One region of the Streptomyces sp. NPDC020379 genome, then DNA from elsewhere that is predicted to be linked to it. Evidence: riboswitches for the same ligand, from Rfam matches in the RefSeq annotation. Region 1 holds a riboswitch; each other region holds the start of a gene.

Region 1 (4,596 bases):
CGTCTTCTCGACCGCGAACCGCACCCGGACCGGCAGCAGGCCCAGGCCCTCGACCGTGCCCGCCTTCGACTCGACCTCGTCCTCGATGCGCTCGCCCAGCAGCTGGAAGCCGCCGCAGATGCCCAGCACCGGCCGGCCCTCCGCCGCGCGCCGCGCGATCGCGTCCGCCAGCCCGCGCTCGCGCAGCCAGGCGAGCGCCCGTACGGTGCCGCGGGTGCCCGGCACGACGACCAGGTCCGCGTCGAGGAGCTCCTCCGGGCGGTCCACGAACCGTACGACCACGCCCGGTTCGGCGGCGAGCGCGTCGACGTCGGTGAAGTTCGACATCAGCGGCACCGCGCACACGGCGACGCGCAGCACGTCGGCGCCGTGCGGCGGAGCGACCACCGACTCGCGCACCGCACCGCGCATCGACACCCGCAGGCCGTCCTCCTCGTCGATGCCGAGGCCGTGGGCGAAGGGCAGCACGCCGACCGTGGGCCGTCCGGTCAGGTCCCGCAGCATCTCCAGGCCGGGCTCCAGCAGCGTCACGTCACCCCGGAACTTGTTGACCAGATAGCCCGCTATGTGCGCCTGGTCCTCGCGGGACAGCAGCGCCGTCGTGCCGAAGAACGACGCGAACACCCCGCCCCTGTCGATGTCCCCGACCACGACGACGGGCAGCCGCGCCGCCCGGGCTATGCCCATGTTGACGATGTCGGTGCGCCGCAGGTTGATCTCGGCGGGGCTGCCCGCGCCCTCGCAGATCACGGCGTCGTGGGTGCGCCGCAGCTCCTCCAGGCACTCGGTCACCGTGCCGAACAGCCGCTCCTGGCGCCCCCAGTGCCGGGTCCCCCCGGGGGACGACCCCTCGGGCGCCCCGAAATACCCGCGCGCGCTGAGCTCGCCCACCGGCTTGCCCATCAGCACCACCTGGCTGCTGCGGTCACTGCCGGGCTTGAGCAGCACGGGGTTCATCAGGGCCGACGGCTCCACCCGGGCCGCGGCGGCCTGCATGGCCTGCGCGCGGCCTATCTCCGCGCCCTCGCGGGTCACGAAGGAGTTGAGCGACATGTTCTGTGCCTTGAACGGCGCGACCTTGACGCCCTTGCGGACCAGCCACCGGCAGATCCCGGCGGTCACCACGCTCTTGCCCGCGTCCGAGGTCGTCCCGGCCACGAGCAGGCCCCCGCCCAGCGGGCCCGTCGGCCCGCCCTTGTCCGCTGTCACCGGTTCCTCCTCGTAAGGCGATCTGGGGAAAGGCTGCCCGCCGCGCGGCCCCGGGAGACGGCGGCCCGCACCCCGATCGCGACGCCCAGCGCCAGCAGCGACACCCGCCGGGAGAGGCGCACGGCGCGCTCGATGTCGGCGGCCTCCACCGGGCGGTTCTCCGCGCCCAGGACGGGGCGGTGCTCGACGCGGCCCTTGTAGGCGAGGGTGCCGCCGAGGCGCACGCCGAGCGCCCCCGCGAACGCGGCTTCCACGGGGCCCGCGTTGGGGCTCGGGTGCCGGGACGCGTCACGCCGGGCCACCCGCCAGGCGCCCCGCGGGTCGGGCCCGGCGAGCACGGCGAGGGCGGCGGTGAGCCGGGCGCCGGGCCAGCCGACGACGTCGTCGAGCCGGGCCGAGGCCCAGCCGAAGCGGCGGTAGCGGGGCGACTTGTGGCCCACCATGGCGTCCAGGGTGTTGACGGCACGGAAACCGGCCAGCCCCGCAACACCGCCCAGCGCACCCCATACGAGGGCGCCCACGACGGCGTCGGAGGTGTTCTCCGCGACGGACTCCACGACGGCGCGGGCCAGCTGCGGACCGTCCAGCGCCTCGGGGTCGCGCCCGCACAGATGGGGCAGCCGCTCCCGGGCGACCTCCAGGTCACCCACGGCGAGCGCGCCCCCGATGGCGCGGGCCTCACGGCCCAGCGAGGTGCCGCCGAGCACAGCCCAGGTGGTGGCGGCGGTCAGGGCGATCGTGGCGGCGGGGGAGGGGCGTACGGCACGGGCCAGCACTCCGGCGGCGGCCACGGTGCCGCCCGCGCACAGCAGCGTGTGCAGGGCGCCGTGACCGCGGTGGTCGCGCCACAGCCGCTGTTCCACGGCCTGCGCGGCACGTCCGAAGGCGGCCACGGGATGGCCGTGGCGGGGGTCGCCGAGAGCGAGGTCGCCGAGAAAGCCGAGCGTGGCACCGCACGCGAAACCGAGGTGATCGGCGCGCATCGGATCAGACCGCCGTCGCGTGGTACCTGGATCCGCGGGAACGGGACGGTCGGCGGCAGCCGGACATGGCGATGTGTCCTCACTCAGGGTCCGCGCCCTGGCTCGACGTGACCGGCGACCAGAGTCTCCTGGCTCCCGGATCGACGCCGCCCCGGCCTTCCCGCCCGCGCGTGCGGGCCGTGGCACTCCGATGGGGGAGACGCTCCCCGGTGACAGTGGCGGGACCGCGCCGGACTCGCACCGGCTTCCTCTGCTGTCGCCGTTTGGCCCCGGAAGTCCACCATGGGGTGTGAACGGGCGTCAACTTCCCTCTGGACGGGTTCGCTGCGCTCTACCGGGCGGATTGTTGCCGGGTGCGGGTCGCTGGCGCCTGCGGCGGGCTTTTTCCTCAAACGCCGGACAGGCTGAGTATCAGCCTGTCCGGCGTTTGAGGACAACGCGCGAAGCGTGTTGCCGGGGGTCCGGGGGCGTGCCCCCGGTTTCGGGAAGGGGCGGGGCCGGGGAACAAATCCCGCTCCCCCGCCTACCCCACGATCAAAAAGATCCCGTACCCCACAGCCGCCGCGCACAGCGCGAAGCACGCGTACGCCCCGGACCGCGCCAGAACCCGCGGAGCCGCGCCGCCCGCAGGGCGCGACGTGCCCACGATCCCGAGCGTGAAGACGCCGACCAATCCGACGGTCACCACGACGCTGACGCCGAAGACCTGACCGAGAGCTGCCCAGTCGATGTGCATGGTGTGGATTCCTTAGCTCGCCGCGGCGGCGGGGGCGCGCCCGGCTTCGGGGGAGACGGCGACCACCGGGGCGGCGGTCACGGGGCCGGCCGGCGGCGGGGCGACGGCCTGGAGCGCGGCGGTGACCACCCCGGCCGGCTCCGCCGTTTCCGGCTGGACCTCGTTGACGCTGTCGTGGGTGACCGGCTTGCGGCGGGAAGCGGCGTAGATCGCGCCGCACACCAGCAGGCCGAGCACGGCGACGGTGGTGACGCCCCAGTCGCCCTGGTCGGCGAGGAACGCGGCGCCACCGGCGACGATGCCCGCGGCCGGGAGCGTCAGGCACCAGGCGACGGCCATCCGGCCCGCGGTCGACCAGCGCACCACGCCGCCCTTGCGGCCGAGGCCGGAGCCCATGATCGCGCCGGAGCAGACCTGGGTGGTGGAGAGGGCGAAGCCGATGTGCGAGGAGGCGAGGATCACGGTCGCGGCGCCGGTCTGGGCGGCGAAGCCCTGCGGCGGCTGGATGTCGGTGAGGCCCTTGCCGAGCGTACGGATGATGCGCCAGCCGCCCAGGTACGTACCGAGCGCGATGGCCAGGCCCGCGGAGACGATGACCCACAGCGGCGGGTCGGAGTGCGGGGCGACGACGCCGCCGGTCACGAGCGCGAGGGTGATGACACCCATCGTCTTCTGCGCGTCGTTGGTGCCGTGGGCGAGGGAGACCAGGGCGGCCGAGGCGATCTGCCCGGCGCGGTAGCCCTTGGCGGTCTCCTTCTCCTCGCGGCCCTTGGCGAGCCGGTAGGTGAGCCGGGTGGCGACCATGGCGGCGATGCCCGCCACGATGGGCGCCGCGACGGCCGGGATGAGGACCTTCATGACGACCTTGTCGGCGTTCACCGCGTTGAAACCGACGGACACGACGGTCGCGCCGATCAGGCCGCCGAAGAGGGCGTGGGAGGAGCTGGAGGGCAGGCCGGCCAGCCACGTCAGCAGGTTCCAGACGATCGCGCCGATCAGCCCCGCGAAGATCACTTCGGGTCTGATCCCGGCACTCTCGTCGATGATGCCCCCGGAGATGGTCTTGGCGACCTCGACGGACAGGAACGCGCCGACGAGGTTGAGAACCGCCGACATCGCCACCGCGACCTTGGGCTTGAGCGCCCCGGTGGAGATGGTGGTGGCCATGGCGTTGGCCGTGTCGTGGAAGCCGTTCGTAAAGTCGAACACCAAGGCCGTGACGATCACGATCCCGATGAGAAGCGTGATGTGTTCCATTCACCCAGGCAATCAGCTCGATGGTCAGTACAGCGGTGACCGTAAAGACCCTGGGTGAACGGAAGGTGAACTGGGTCAGACCGAGTGGTGACGCGAACCGGAGGCGGATGGCGATGCGCATATCGAACACAGCACAGGGTGACGACGGCGGCACGAGCGACGACATCGCGCGGACCTGGGCCGAGGTCGTGGCCACCGCCCGCCGCACCGTGGCGGACGGACTGGTGGTCGGCACCTCCGGCAACGTCTCCGCGAGGGTCGGCGATGTCGTTCTTGTCACGCCCACCGGCGTCCCGTACGACCGGCTCCGCCCCGAGGACGCGGTCGGCGTCGACCTCGACGGCCGCCAGGTCCTCGGCGAGCTGACCCCCACCAGCGAGCTCCCCATGCACCTGGCCGTCTACCGCTCCA
Region 2 (4,596 bases), on a different contig from region 1:
CACGCTCGTGCGACGACACGAGCGGAACGAGCGGATCCGTAAGGCGGGTGAGCGGGCGTGAAGGACGGCGTCAACGGCGTGGCGCTCGCCGTGTTCATCTTCTTCTTCCTCGTCGTCACGGTGATGGGGTTCGTCGCCTCCCGGTGGCGGCGCGCGGAGAACGCGGACAACCTCGACGAATGGGGGCTGGGCGGGCGTTCGTTCGGCACCTGGATCACGTGGTTCCTGCTGGGCGGCGACCTCTATACCGCCTATACCTTCGTCGCCGTGCCGGCGGCCATCTACGCGGGCGGCGCCGCGGGATTCTTCGCGGTGCCCTACACGATCCTGTGCTATCCGCTGGTGTTCACCTTCCTGCCCCGGCTCTGGTCGGTGGCGCACAAGCACGGTTATGTGACGTCCTCGGACTTCGTGCGCGGCCGGTTCGGGTCGAAGGGGCTCTCCCTGGCGCTCGCGCTGACCGGGCTGCTCGCGACCATGCCGTACATCGCGCTCCAACTCGTCGGCATTCAGGCCGTGCTGGACGTGCTCGGGGTCGGTGGCGGGTCCAACTGGTTCATGAAGGACCTGCCGCTGCTCATCGCGTTCGGCGTGCTCGCGGCCTATACCTATTCGGCCGGACTGCGGGCTCCCGCGCTGATCGCCTTCGTCAAGGACGCGCTGATCTACATCGTGATCATCGTGGCCATCATCTACATCCCCATCAAGCTGGGGGGTTTCGAGCACATCTTCGCGAAGGCCGGGGACGCCTTCGCCGAGAAGAATCCGGCGACGGGCAAACCGCGCGGTTCCCTGGTGAGCGGTCCGGACGCGCAATGGGCGTACGCGACGCTCGCGCTCGGTTCGGCGATGGCGCTGTTCCTCTATCCGCATTCGGTGACCGCGGTCCTCTCCAGCAAGAGCCGCGACGTCATCCGCCGCAACACCACGATCCTGCCGCTCTATTCGCTGATGCTGGGCCTGCTGGCCATGCTCGGCTTCATGGCGATCGCCGCGGGCGTCAAGGTGAAGAACGGCCAGCTGGCCATCCCGCAGCTCTTCGAGGACATGTTCCCGGACTGGTTCACGGGCGTCGCCTTCGCGGCGATCGGGATCGGCGCGCTGGTGCCGGCGGCCATCATGTCCATCGCCGCGGCGAATCTCTTCACCCGGAACATCTACAAGGACTTCATCCGGCCGGACGCCTCGCCCGAGCGCGAGGCGAAGGTCTCCAAGCTCGCCTCACTGCTGGTGAAGGTCGGCGCGCTCGTCTTCGTCCTGACGATGGACAAGACGGTCGCGATCAATTTCCAGCTGCTCGGCGGCATCTGGATCCTCCAGACCGTCCCGGCGCTCGTGGGCGGGCTCTTCACCCGCTGGTTCCACCGGTGGGGGCTGCTGGCGGGGTGGGCGGTCGGCATGGCATACGGGACGTGGCGGGCATATGACACACCCAGTGCGACTCAGGACCATTTCGGGAATACGAACCTTATTCCATTCATCGGAGAGAAGGGGTATATCGGGCTTACGGCATTCGTCCTGAATGTGCTTGTCGCGGTGGTGCTCACGGTGGTGTTCAAGGCGGTGGGTGTCCCGGACGGGGTGGACGAGACGAAGGCGTCCGATTACACGGCGGATGTGGGTGATCCGGGGGTGGTGGAGGAACTGCCTCCCGCGACGGCGGGGGCACCAGGGGGCCACTGACGCCTGCGGCGGGCTTTGTTCCCCTGCCCCGTCCCTTCCCGGCCGCATCGATGTGCGGCTCCGCCGCGTGGGGGGCAAGCCCCCGGACCCCCGCAACACGCTTCGCGCGTTGTCCTCAATCTCCCCCAGCTACCGCTGGGAGGTGCCCCCAACGGGCTGAATGTGCTGGCTACGGTCCGCACATCCAGCCCGTCCGGCGTTTGAGGACCCGTCCGCAGGCCGCTCCCACCGCTGGGGGCACCCCCGGACGAGGTGTCTGGGGGGAGGCAGCGGAACTCGCGGCCGGGGACCCAGGGCACGCGCCCCGGCAGAGGAAAAGCCCCCGCCGACACCCCCAGGCACCCCCCAGACGCACCGCCGCACCCCCACCCACCCCGCGCCCCACCCAGGGCCGCGGCGCGCCCGACAGGGCGCGTGGCGGCCCTTCGCCATGCCCCTTGCGGGCAGGCCCTGTTAGCACATTCCGACCCGCGCGATTACCGCGCGACACAAGATGTGGTGGTGCGTGCGACGGCCAGCACTAGATGTATGCTCGTCCTCGCTGTCGTCGCAGGGGAATCCGGTGGAAATCCGGAACTGTCCCGCAACGGTGCATGTATGCCGTAATGACGCATGCAGGAGTCCGAGTACCTGCCGACAGCACGCCCACCGCTGAGCCGCACCGGCTCGCACCGGGCGTTTTGTATTCGTCCGGGCCTCGCGGGTTGGGCCGATGGACGCTACGAGCATGCCCTGATGCCTCAGGCATGCCCGTACGCGCCCGTCGCGCGCCACCCGCCCGGCCCCTTGCCGAGCGAGGGAGAGCCTCAGTGACCATCGCGCCCGCCGATCCGGTCTCAGCATCCGCGGAAGCGACCGGCGGCCCCGGGACCGCGCTGCTGCGCACCCTGACCGACCTCACCGCCGATCTGTCCGCCACCGACCCCGGAAAGGTCGCCGCCGCCGCGCTGCGGGGCCGCCACCCGGGCTCGGACGAGGCCGAACTGCGGTCCCTGGCCACCGAGGCCGCCGCCGGCCTGATCGCCGAGGAGCCCGAGTACTCCAAGCTCGCGGCCCGCCTGCTCACCCTCGCCATCGCCGAGGAGGCCGCCGGACAGGGCGCCGTCTCCTTCTCCGCGTCCGTCGCGACCGGCCACCGCGAGGGCCTGATCGCCGACGACACCGCCGCCTTCGTGGCGACCCACGCCGCGCGCCTCGACGAGCTCGTCGAGAAGGCGCTCGCCGACGGCGCCGACGACCGCTTCGGCTACTTCGGCCTGCGCACCCTGCACAGCCGCTACCTGCTGCGCCACCCGATCACCCGGCAGGTCATCGAGACCCCGCAGCACTTCCTGCTGCGCGTGGCCTGCGGCCTGGCCGAGGACCACTCGGTGCGGGCCCTGGAGGACGTCGCCGAGCTCTACGGGCTGACGAGCACCCTGTCGTACCTCCCCTCCTCCCCCACGCTCTTCAACTCCGGCACCCGCCACCCGCAGATGTCGTCCTGCTATCTGCTGGACTCGCCGCTGGACGAGCTGGACTCGATCTACGACCGCTACCACCAGGTGGCGCGCCTGTCGAAGCACGCCGGCGGCATCGGCCTGTCCTACAGCCGCATCCGCTCGCGCGGCTCGCTGATCCGGGGCACCAACGGGCACTCCAACGGCATCGTGCCGTTCCTGCGCACGCTCGACGCCTCCGTCGCGGCGGTCAACCAGGGCGGCCGGCGCAAGGGCGCGGCCTGTGTCTACCTGGAGACGTGGCACGCGGACATCGAGGAGTTCCTGGAGCTCCGCGACAACACCGGTGAGGAGGCCCGCCGCACGCACAACCTCAACACCGCGCACTGGATCCCGGACGAGTTCATGCGCCGCGTCGAGGCGGACGCCGACTGGTCGCTGTTCTCCCCGGCCGACACGCCCGAGCTGGTCGACCTGTGGGGCGACGAGTTCGACGCCGCGTACCGCAAGGCCGAGGCCGAGGGCAAGGCCGTCCGGCAGATCCCGGCGCGCGTGCTGTACTCCCGGATGATGCGCACCCTCGCGCAGACCGGCAACGGCTGGATGACCTTCAAGGACGCGTCCAACCGCACCGCGAACCAGACCGCCGAGCCCGGCAAGGTCGTCCACTCCTCGAACCTGTGCACCGAGATCCTCGAGGTCACGGACGACGGCGAGACGGCGGTCTGCAACCTCGGCTCGGTCAACCTGGCGCAGCACCTGGGTACCGACGGCGAGATGGACTGGGAGAAGCTCGACCGTACGGTCCGTACGGCCGTGACGTTCCTCGACCGCGTCGTGGACATCAACTTCTACCCGACCGAGCAGGCCGGCAACTCCAACAGCCGCTGGCGCCCGGTGGGCCTGGGCCTGATGGGTCTCCAGGACGTCTTCTTCCGGCTCCGGCTGCCCTTCGACTCCCCCGAGGCGAAGGAGCTGTCCACCCGGATCTCCGAGCGCATCATGCTCGCGGCCTACGAGGCGTCCGCCGATCTCGCCGAGCGGCACGGCCCGCACCCGGCCTGGTCCGCGACCCGCACCGCCCGCGGCGTGCTGCACCCCGACCACTACCCGAACGCCGAGCAGCGCTGGGCCGACCGCTGGGAGGCGCTGCGCGCCCGCATCGCCCAGGTCGGCATGCGCAACTCGCTGCTGCTGGCGATCGCGCCGACGGCCACCATCGCGTCCATCGCGGGCGTCTACGAGTGCATCGAGCCGCAGGTCTCCAACCTCTTCAAGCGCGAGACGCTCAGCGGGGAGTTCCTCCAGGTCAACACCTATCTGGTGGAGGACCTGAAGAAGCTCGGCGTGTGGGACCGCACCACCCGCGACGCGATGACCGACGCCAACGGCTCGATCCAGGACATGCAGTGGATCCCCCAGGAGGTGCGCGACCTCTACCGCACCGCCTGGGAGATCCCGCAGCGCTTCCTGA
Region 3 (4,596 bases), on a different contig from region 1:
CGCAGCGCGGCCGCGTCGGACCCCGTGCCCGGTTCGGTGAGGCAGTAACTGCCCAGGAAGTCCATGGAGCACAGGGCCGGGAGCAGGCGGGCGCGCTGGGCCTCGTCGCCGTAGCGGTCGATCATCCAGGCGACCATGTTGTGGATGGAGAGGTAGCCGGCGATGGATGGGCAGCCGGTCGCCAGGGTCTCGAAGACCACGACGCCGTCGGAGCGGGTCAGGCCGGAGCCGCCGGAGGACTCGCGGACGTAGACGCCGCCCAGTCCGAGGCCCGCGCCCTTGCGCAGGACGTCGACGGGGAAGTGCTTGTCCCGGTCCCAGGCGACGGCGTGCGGGGCGAGGTGTTCCTCGGCGAAGTCCAGCGTCGTCTCGGCGATTGCCAGCTGCTCCTCGGAGAGCATGGTGCCGGTCATGGTCAGTGTCGTCGTCACCGTCGTCACCGCATCGTGGGGATGGTGAAGCTCGCGCCCTCCTTGACCCCGGAGGGCCAGCGCGAGGTGACGGTCTTCGTACGGGTGTAGAAGCGGATCGCGTCCGGGCCGTGCTGGTTGAGGTCGCCGAAGCCGGAGCGCTTCCAGCCGCCGAAGGTGTGGTAAGCCACCGGTACGGGGATGGGCACGTTGACGCCGACCATGCCGGTGTTCACCCGCCGGGTGAAGTCGCGGGCGGTGTCCCCGTCCCGGGTGAAGAGGGACACGCCGTTGCCGTACGGGTGCTCGCTGGGCAGCCGCAGGGCCTCCTCGTAGTCGGCGGCGCGGACGACGCAGAGGACCGGGCCGAAGATCTCCTCCCGGTAGACGCGCATGCCGGTGGAGACGCGGTCGAAGAGCGTGGCCCCGGCGAAGAAGCCGTTCTCGTGGCCCGGGAGGACGAAGTCGCGCCCGTCGACGACCAGTTCGGCGCCCTCCGTGGTGCCGATGTCCACGTAGCGGCGCACGCGGTCGAGCGCGTCCCGGCTCACCAGCGGGCCGAAGTCGGCGTCCGGGTCGTCGGAGCGGCCGATGCGCAGCGCGCCGATGCGCTCCTTGAGCTTGGCGACCAGGGCGTCGGCGGTCTCCTCGCCGACGGGGACGGCGACGGAGATCGCCATGCAGCGCTCGCCCGCCGACCCGTACCCGGCGCCGATCAGGGCGTCCGCGGCCTGGTCGAGGTCGGCGTCCGGCATGATGACCATGTGGTTCTTGGCGCCGCCGAAGCACTGGGCGCGCTTGCCGTGGGCGGCGGCGGTGGCGTAGATGTGCGCCGCGACCGGGGTGGATCCGACGAAGCCGATCGCCTGGACCCTGGGGTCCTCCAGCAGGGTGTCGACGGCTTCCTTGCCACCGTTGACCACGTTGAGCACGCCCGGGGGCAGCCCCGCCTCGAGGAAGAGCTCCGCGAGCCGCAGCGGCACGGACGGGGCGCGCTCGGAGGGCTTGAGGACGAACGTGTTCCCGCAGGCGATCGCGGGCGCGGCCTTCCACAGCGGGATCATCGCGGGGAAGTTGAAGGGGGTGATCCCGGCGGTGACGCCGAGGGGGCCGCGCAGCGAGTGGACGTCGATGCCGGTGCCCGCGTTGTCCGTGAACTCGCCCTTGAGCAGGTGCGGGATGCCCGCGGCGAACTCGACGACCTCCAGGCCGCGCTGGATGTCGCCGTGGGCGTCGGCGATCGTCTTGCCGTGCTCGGCGGACAACAGGCGGGCGAGCGCCTCCCGTTCGCCCTCGATCAGCTGCAGGAACCTCAGCAGGACGCGGGCGCGGCGCTGCGGGTTCCACTCGCCCCACTCCGGCTGCGCGGCCGCCGCGTCGGCGATCGCGGCCGCGGTGTCCTCGCGCCCGGCCAGGGGCACCCGGGCCTGTACGGCGCCGGTGTTGGGGTCGTACACGTCGGTGAAGAGCCCCGACGCCCCCGGGGTGTGCTTGCCGGCGATGAAGTGTGTCAGTTCGCGGACCATGGAAGCCTGCTCTCGTCAGGTCGGATGAGATCCGGGGATGGCACGGCCGGCCGGCGACGGCACCGGGTGAGGTGCGTCGCGTGCGGCTGCCGTGGGACGCGAAGGCTCGAAAGCCGTCGGAGCGTCACGAGAACGCGTTACGCGTAAGCGGACATGCGTGCGTGCCCCGCCGGATCACCAGGGTCGTGGGTACGGACCGGTGCCATGCGTGTCTGCTCCATCCTCGTGGACAACACGGAACACCCCGCGGCCGGTATCCTGACTCCCGGATCACCGCATGCCGCCCGCCTTCCCGACGCGTCGCGTCAGTGGCGTGCTCTGGACGGCACACTTCCCGGTCACAGTGGCGGGACCGTGCCGGATTCACACCGGCTTCCCTGCACCGCGGGCCTTGGTCACGAAGATATAGTTGGACGTCCTAGTAAGTCCAGCCTCGTCGCCCTGCCGTCCTGTGCATGGGCAAGGCCCGTCGTTCCGTGCGCCCCCTCCGTATTACCGCTCGGCCACGGGGTAGGGCACGAATGTGCTGCTGTTCTCGTCGATGGCCAGTGGCCGGCCCAGCGGCGGTACGGCCCGCTGCGGGCATTCGAGGCGTTCGCAGACGCGGCAGCCCATGCCGATGGGGGTGGCGGCGGAGGCGTTGTCGAGGTCGAGGCCGTCGGAGTAGACGAGCCGGGCGGCGTGCCGGATCTCGCAGCCCAGTCCGATGGCGTACGTCTTGCCCGGCTCGCCCCAGCCGCCGCGCTGCCGGGTGACGGTGCGGGCGGTCCACAGGTAGCGCTGTCCGTCGGGCATGGCCGCGATCTGCACCTGGATGCGGCCGGGAGTGGTGAATGCCTCGTAGACGTTCCACAGGGGGCAGGTGCCGCCGGCGCGGGAGAAGTGGAAGCCGGTGGCGGACTGGCGCTTGGACATGTTGCCGGCGCGGTCGACGCGGACGAAGGAGAACGGCACGCCGCGCAGGTGAGGGCGCTGGAGGGTGCTGAGGCGGTGGCAGACGGTCTCGTAGCCGACCCCGAAGTGGTCGGTGAGGCGTTCGATGTCGTAGCGCATCTCCTCCGCCGCCGCGTGGAAGGCGCGGTAGGGGAGGATCAGCGCGGCGGCGACGTAGTTCGCGATGCCGATGCGTGCGAGTCGCCAGGTGGGGGAGGTCTGGTCGTAGTCCTCCGAGGCGAGCGCGGAGAGCTCCGGGGAGAGTTCGAGCAGGGCCAGTTGGGTGGCCATCCGGAAGGCCCGCTGGCCGGGGCGCAGCCGGCTGGACAGATGCAGGGTCCGGCGCGAGGGGTCGTAGTGGTGCAACTGGTCGGAGTCCGTGGCGAGCCGCACGGCGTGCTTGTCGGTGAGCCGGGCGGACAGCGCGGTCAGGACTCCGCCGGGGCGGATGCCGAGGTCGGTCGCCAGGTTCTCGGCGGCCAGGTCGAGGTCGTGGAGGTAGTTCCGGCGGCGGTAGAAGAACTCCCGGATCTCCTCGTGCGGAGCCCGGGGCGCGGGCGGGGCCGCCGCGCCGCGCCGGTTGTCCGCGGCCTCGGCCAGGCGCTCGGTCAACGTCTGGTTGCGGCGGCTCAGATCGAGCAGGACGTCCGCGACAGCCGGCAGGCGGGAGGCGAGTTCTGACAGGTCAACCGGCGAGATGCGGGCGTCGGCGATCTCGTCGGCCAGCGCCTCCCGAAGGTCGGCCAGGACCCGGGTGGTGTCGAGCCCGGAGAAGAACCCGGGTTCCACGCCGAACGCCTCGGTCAGGCGCAGCAGTACGGGGACCGTCAGTGGCCGGGAGTCGTGCTCCATCTGATTGAGGTAGCTGGGGGAGATGGCCAGGACGTGGGCGAACTCGGCCTGACTGAGCCGCCGCTCCTCCCGCAGCCTCCGCAGCCGGGCTCCGGCATAGGTCTTGCTCACCGCCGTCTCCCGTCCGCCGTCGAGGATCCAAAGCTCGCTCACGTCCTGTATGGCGGCGAGTCTATGCACGGGAGGCACGGAAGCGAACCTTCGCAGACTTGGCAGAACGCGCCGAAAAGATTTGCAACAGTTGGCAAAGAGCCACGGTTGATGGCACTCAGTGCCACTGCCAGAGTCGTAACGCGGCCCGCCGGAACCACGGCGGAGAACCGGAACCGGGCCTGATTCATGCCCTGACGTCGGAGATCCCGGCACTTCCGGCAGCCCGACCGCCATCAGCACGCGGCCTTCGCGCATGGTCGAGGGCACGGCGGGCCGCACCCGAAGGGGAGCGATTCCCCTTCGCAGAATTGACGGAACGCGACAGCGGGAGACGATCATGGCTCAGGCACGGACGGCGGCGGAAGCACTGGCGGAGCGGTGGGCGACGGACCCGCGCTGGAAGGGCATCGAGCGGACCTACGGCGCCGAGGACGTGATCCGGCTGTCCGGCAGCGTCCGCGAGGAGCACACCCTGGCCCGCCGCGGGGCCGAGCGCCTGTGGCGGCAGCTGCACGAGCGCGACTACGTGCACGCCCTCGGCGCACTCACCGGCGGCCAGGCCGTGCAGATGGTCAAGGCCGGACTGCAGGCCATCTACCTCTCCGGCTGGCAGGTCGCCGCCGACGCCAACCAGGCCGGCCACACCTACCCCGACCAGAGCCTCTACCCGGTCAACTCCGTGCCGCAGGTGGTCCGCAGGATCAACAACGCCCTGCTGCGAG
Region 4 (4,596 bases), on a different contig from region 1:
CGGCGTACGCCCGCGGCGGCCATCTCCGCGAGGAGCACGGCCGTGCCGAGGTCGTTGCAGCCCACGTAGGCGGGCGCGTCGGCGAAGTCCTTGCCGAGGCCGACCATCGCGGCCTGGTGGCAGACGGCGTCGATGCCGGGCAGCGCACCGGCCACGGCCGCGCGGTCGCGGAGGTCGGCGCCGGTCCACTCGACGCCGGCGGGCCGGGGCGGTGCCTCGGGGTGGGCCGCGGGCAGCAGGGCGTCGAGGACGACGGGCCGGTGGCCGCGGTCGGTGAGTGCGGTGACGATGTGCGAGCCGATGAAGCCCGCGCCTCCGGTGACGAGTACGCGCATGGCCTCGACGTTAGGGGCGCGGGCCGCGGGGCGCCCGTTCCGGCGCCGCCCCGTCACCGGTCCGTAAGAACCGCGCCGGCCGTCAGCCCGTCTCGCTCGTGGCCGTGGCCGCGCGCGCCGCCCAGCGCTGCTCGACCTTGCCGAACCGCCAGTAGGCGAGCGCCGCCGCCCAGACCACCACGAAGAGGCCGACGATGACGAAGCCGACGTTGTCGAGGTTGAGGCCGGAGATCCAGCCGGTGACCCCGTCGTTCATGCCGAGCTTGTCGTGCAGCACGGTGACCAGCTCGATGGTGCCGATGAGGAAGGCCACGGCGATCGACAGGCCGGTGATGGTGAGGTTGTAGTAGACCTTGCGGACGGGGTTGGAGAACGCCCACTGGTAGGCGAAGTTCATGAACGTGCCGTCGAGGGTGTCGAAGAGGCTCATCCCGGCGGCGAACAGCAGCGGCAGGCACAGGATCGCGTACCAGGGCAGCCCGGCGGCCGCGCCGCTGCCCGCCATCACCATGAGGGTGACCTCGGTGGCCGTGTCGAAGCCGAGGCCGAAGAGGAAGCCCAGGGGGTACATCTGGCCCGGGCGGGTGATGGAGCGGGTGAAGCGGCCGAGGACGCGGTTCATGAAGCCGCGCGAGTCCAGGTGCTGCTCCAGCTCGGCCTCGTCGTAACGGCCCTCGCGCATCGCGCGGAAGATGCGCAGGATGCCCGCGAGGGCGACGAGGTTGAGGGCGGCGATGAGGTAGAGGAAGCCGCCGGAGACCGACGTGCCGACGACGCCGAGGGTCTGGTGGGTGGTGGAGTCCTCGTCCATCAGCTTCCCGGCGAGCTGAGTGCCGCCCGCCACCAGCGCCGCCATGACGACAACCACACTGGAGTGGCCGAGGGCGAACCAGAAGCCGACCGAGACCGGGCGCTTGCCGTCGGCCATCAGCTTGCGGGTGGTGTTGTCGATGGCGGCGATGTGGTCGGCGTCGAAGGCGTGCCGCATGCCGAGGGTGTAGGCGGTGACGCCGAGCCCGACACCGTAGACCTTGGAGTCCACGGTGTAGTGGTCGGGGACGACGAGCAGGTAGAGCACGCCGAAGGCGACGACGTGCAGGGCGGCTATGACGCCCAGGAGGCCGGCGGTGCGGACGGTGTCCTGGCGGCGCCAGCGGAAGGCGGGCGGGCCGCCGGCCGCGGGCCCGGCGGGGGTTCGGGTGGGCAGGGTCATCTTGCGGGTCACGCTCCAGCACCTCGTGGATCTTCTCGTGAGATGCCGTGGCCGGTCTCCTGGCTTACGGGTTCGCTCGCGCCCGCCCCTGCCTTCCCGGCAGCCGGCTGCGGCCAGTGGCTCCACGCGCCCGTGGGAGGCGCGCGGAACGGGACGGTAACTCCCCGATCACAGTGGCGAGGGCCGCTCCGGGGTGGGACCACGAGGGTCCGTCACCGGTCTTCCCGAGCACCACGGCCGGGCCACCTTAACGCCCTGACCGGCACAAGTGGCAAAGAAGTGGCAGTTGCCATAGCCAGGCAACAGCTTCCTCGGGGCTTTCACGGCCCGCCCGCCGTTCCGGAGCGCCGATGCTGGACGTGCCCCGCGGGCCGGTGCTACCAGTGCAGTTGACGGGTCACCCCGTCCGGCAGAGAGAGGGCACACCCATGGCGGACACCGGGCAGGGACCGGAGCACCGGGTCGGATTCGTACGCCGGATCGGGCTGTTCCAGGCCACCACCATCAACATGAGCCAGATGTGCGGTATCGGACCCTTCGTCACCATCCCCCTGATGGTGACGGCGTTCGGCGGCCCGCAGGCGGTGATCGGATTCGTCGCGGGCGCACTGCTGGCGCTCGCCGACGGGCTGATCTGGGCGGAGCTGGGGGCATCGCTGCCGGGGGCGGGCGGCAGTTACGTGTATCTGCGGCAGGCGTTCCAGTACCGCAGCGGGAAGCTGATGCCGTTCCTGTTCGTGTGGACGGCCATGCTGTTCATCCCGCTCGGCATGTCGACGGGGATCATCGGCTTCGTGCAGTATCTCGGCTATCTGTGGCCGGGCATGGGACAGACCGCCGGGGACCTCGTGGGGCTCGCGGTCATCGTGGCCATCGTCGCGGCGCTGTGGCGGCGGGTCGAGAACATCGCGCGGCTCACCGTGGTGCTGTGGGCGGTGATGATCGCCTCGGTCGTCCTCGTCATCGTCGCGGCGTTCACCCACTTCAGCCCCCACCGCGCCTTCACCTACCCGGCCCACGCCTTCGAGCTGACGACCAATCACTTCTGGATCGGCTTCGCGGCGGGCCTGACCATCGGCATCTACGACTACCTCGGTTACAACACCGCCGCCTACATGGGCGCGGAGATCAAGAACCCCGGGCGCACGATGCCGCGCGCCATCATCTACTCCATCCTCGGCATCATGGCGATCTATCTGCTGCTCCAGATCGGCACGCTGGGGGTCGTCGACTGGAAGCAGATGCTCGACGAGAACTCCACCGCGCACTCCTCCGTGGCCTCCGCGGTCCTGGAGACGGCCTGGGGCAAGGGCGCGGCCCGGACGGTCACGGCGCTGATCCTCCTCACGGCCGTCGCCTCCGTCCTCACCGGCCTCCTCGGCGGCTCCCGCGTGCCCTACGACGCCGCGCGGGACAAGGTCTTCTTCCGCTCCTTCGGACGCCTGCACCCGCGCCACCACTTCCCCGTGCTGAGCCTGGCGTCGATGGGGGTCATCACCGGCATCGGCTTCCTGATCGGCCGTCATACGGACCTCACCACGCTGATCCAGCTGCTCACGACCGTGATGGTGATCGTCCAGGCACTGGCCCAGGTGGTGGCGGTGTCGGTGCTGCGCCGCCGGCAGCCGGGGCTGCTCCGCCCGTACCGCATGTGGCTCTACCCGCTGCCGAGTCTGGTGGCGCTCGTGGGCTGGCTGGTGATCTACGGCTACGCGGACAAGAACTCCCCCGGCCGGCACCCCATCGAATGGTCGCTCGCCTGGGTGGCCGCGGGCTGTGTGGCCTTTGTGCTCTGGGCGCGCCACGAGAAGGTGTGGCCGTTCGGCCCGCGCGAGATCTCCGAGGAGTACCTGCCCGCGCCCGACCCAGGCGCGGGCGCCGACCCCGACGGTTCCACGGGCCCGGGAGCGGACCCCGACGCGGGCCCCGGCCCGGACGCCGGGCCGGGCGCGGGCCCGGGTGCCGACACCGATCCCAGGGCGCCGGAACCGGTCTGACGTCGCCTCATGGGCGCGGAGCCGGGCGGCCCGGCCACCGGTGGCCGGGCCGCTCGGTGATAGAAATTGCATCCATGCCTGTGACCCCCTCACCCTCCGCGCCCGCGGCCTCCTCACCGCACGCCCCGGGCGCGGCACCGCGCAGACTGCTCTGGCACCGCCTCATATTCGGGCTGTGGTTCCGGCCGGTCGAAGTGCTCGACGAGGCCCGGGACCGCAGCGTCTGGGGTGCGGCGACATTCCTGTGCCTGGTCGCCGGGCTGCTGGGGACGCTGGGCAGGGGCGACTTCCGGGCGCAGTGGCGCGTCAGCCCCACACTCGCCCTGGAGGCGGTGGCCATCGCCGACGGTGTTCTGCTCCTCGCCAGCCTGCTGCTGGGCGTCGCCACGCACGCGATCGCCCGCAGGCTCGGCGGCAACGGCAGGTTCGGCCCGACGGTCACCCTGTTCGTGGTGATCTTCTGGGCGACGGACCTGCCACGGCTGGCGCTCGACGCCTGGCTGCCGGGCGGTTCCTATCCCGTGCGGGCGGCGGCCTGGATCACCGCGGGCTTCGGTTACGCGTTCTCCGCGCTGCTGATCCGGGGCCAGCACCACCTGCCGACGCACAAGGCGGTGGCGGCGGTGAGCATTCAGATGCTGGCGGCGACGGCCCTGCTGAAGTTCCCGGCCGGCGGCTGAGGCTCCGGCCCGGTGGCGGCCGTCGCGCACGGAGGAGATCCGTGGCGGAAGTCGAAGGCCCGCCCGGTGCGACGGGGGATGCACACCGGGCGGGCTCACGCACAGTTCTACCTCATCAAGGATGGGTCATGCATCAAAAACCTGTTCGGCTTTTTCTATGACCACTGCACGGGGAGCGAAATCAAGCCACGCGCCCGCACCGAGGGCCGCCACCTGACCTCCTCACGCGGAACACCGAGTTCCAGAGTGGGGAACCGCTCCAGCAGCACTGCCAGCGCCGTTTCCGTCTCCATCCTGGCCAGCGGCGCTCCCAGGCAGTAGTGGATGCCGTGGCCCAGCGCCAGATGCCCGGAACGATCACGGTTCGGATC

The links. A riboswitch is a leader RNA that binds a small molecule or an ion and turns the genes downstream of it on or off. The one in region 1 is predicted to bind cobalamin.
Region 2: it holds a riboswitch for cobalamin, as region 1 does, so the genes downstream of both, ACH427_RS17840 (ribonucleoside-diphosphate reductase subunit alpha) here and ACH427_RS00315 (cobalamin biosynthesis protein) in region 1, are expected to answer to the same signal.
Region 3: it holds a riboswitch for cobalamin, as region 1 does, so the genes downstream of both, ACH427_RS08580 (CoA-acylating methylmalonate-semialdehyde dehydrogenase) here and ACH427_RS00315 (cobalamin biosynthesis protein) in region 1, are expected to answer to the same signal.
Region 4: it holds a riboswitch for cobalamin, as region 1 does, so the genes downstream of both, ACH427_RS09535 (HoxN/HupN/NixA family nickel/cobalt transporter) here and ACH427_RS00315 (cobalamin biosynthesis protein) in region 1, are expected to answer to the same signal.

Annotation. Positions count from the first base shown of each region.
Region 1 is NZ_JBIRVR010000001.1:54,148-58,743, reverse strand. Features, by position in the region: gene ACH427_RS00320 (cobyric acid synthase) at 1-1,176, opposite strand, end outside; gene ACH427_RS00315 (cobalamin biosynthesis protein) at 1,206-2,192, opposite strand; cobalamin riboswitch at 2,314-2,444, opposite strand; gene ACH427_RS00310 (hypothetical protein) at 2,716-2,928, opposite strand; gene ACH427_RS00305 (anion permease) at 2,941-4,185, opposite strand; gene ACH427_RS00300 (class II aldolase/adducin family protein) at 4,293-4,596, shown strand, end outside.
Region 2 is NZ_JBIRVR010000012.1:130,947-135,542, reverse strand. Features, by position in the region: gene ACH427_RS17850 (DUF3311 domain-containing protein) at 1-61, shown strand, start outside; gene mctP (monocarboxylate uptake permease MctP) at 58-1,683, shown strand; cobalamin riboswitch at 2,195-2,336, shown strand; gene ACH427_RS17840 (ribonucleoside-diphosphate reductase subunit alpha) at 2,493-4,596, shown strand, end outside.
Region 3 is NZ_JBIRVR010000005.1:97,437-102,032, forward strand. Features, by position in the region: gene ACH427_RS08575 (acyl-CoA dehydrogenase family protein) at 1-413, opposite strand, end outside; gene ACH427_RS08580 (CoA-acylating methylmalonate-semialdehyde dehydrogenase) at 437-1,936, opposite strand; cobalamin riboswitch at 2,167-2,345, opposite strand; gene ACH427_RS08585 (short-chain fatty acyl-CoA regulator family protein) at 2,429-3,832, opposite strand; gene aceA (isocitrate lyase) at 4,212-4,596, shown strand, end outside.
Region 4 is NZ_JBIRVR010000005.1:319,655-324,250, reverse strand. Features, by position in the region: gene ACH427_RS09540 (NAD-dependent epimerase/dehydratase family protein) at 1-335, opposite strand, end outside; gene ACH427_RS09535 (HoxN/HupN/NixA family nickel/cobalt transporter) at 418-1,560, opposite strand; cobalamin riboswitch at 1,580-1,799, opposite strand; gene ACH427_RS09530 (amino acid permease) at 1,977-3,545, shown strand; gene ACH427_RS09525 (YIP1 family protein) at 3,620-4,225, shown strand; gene ACH427_RS09520 (cytochrome P450) at 4,381-4,596, opposite strand, start outside.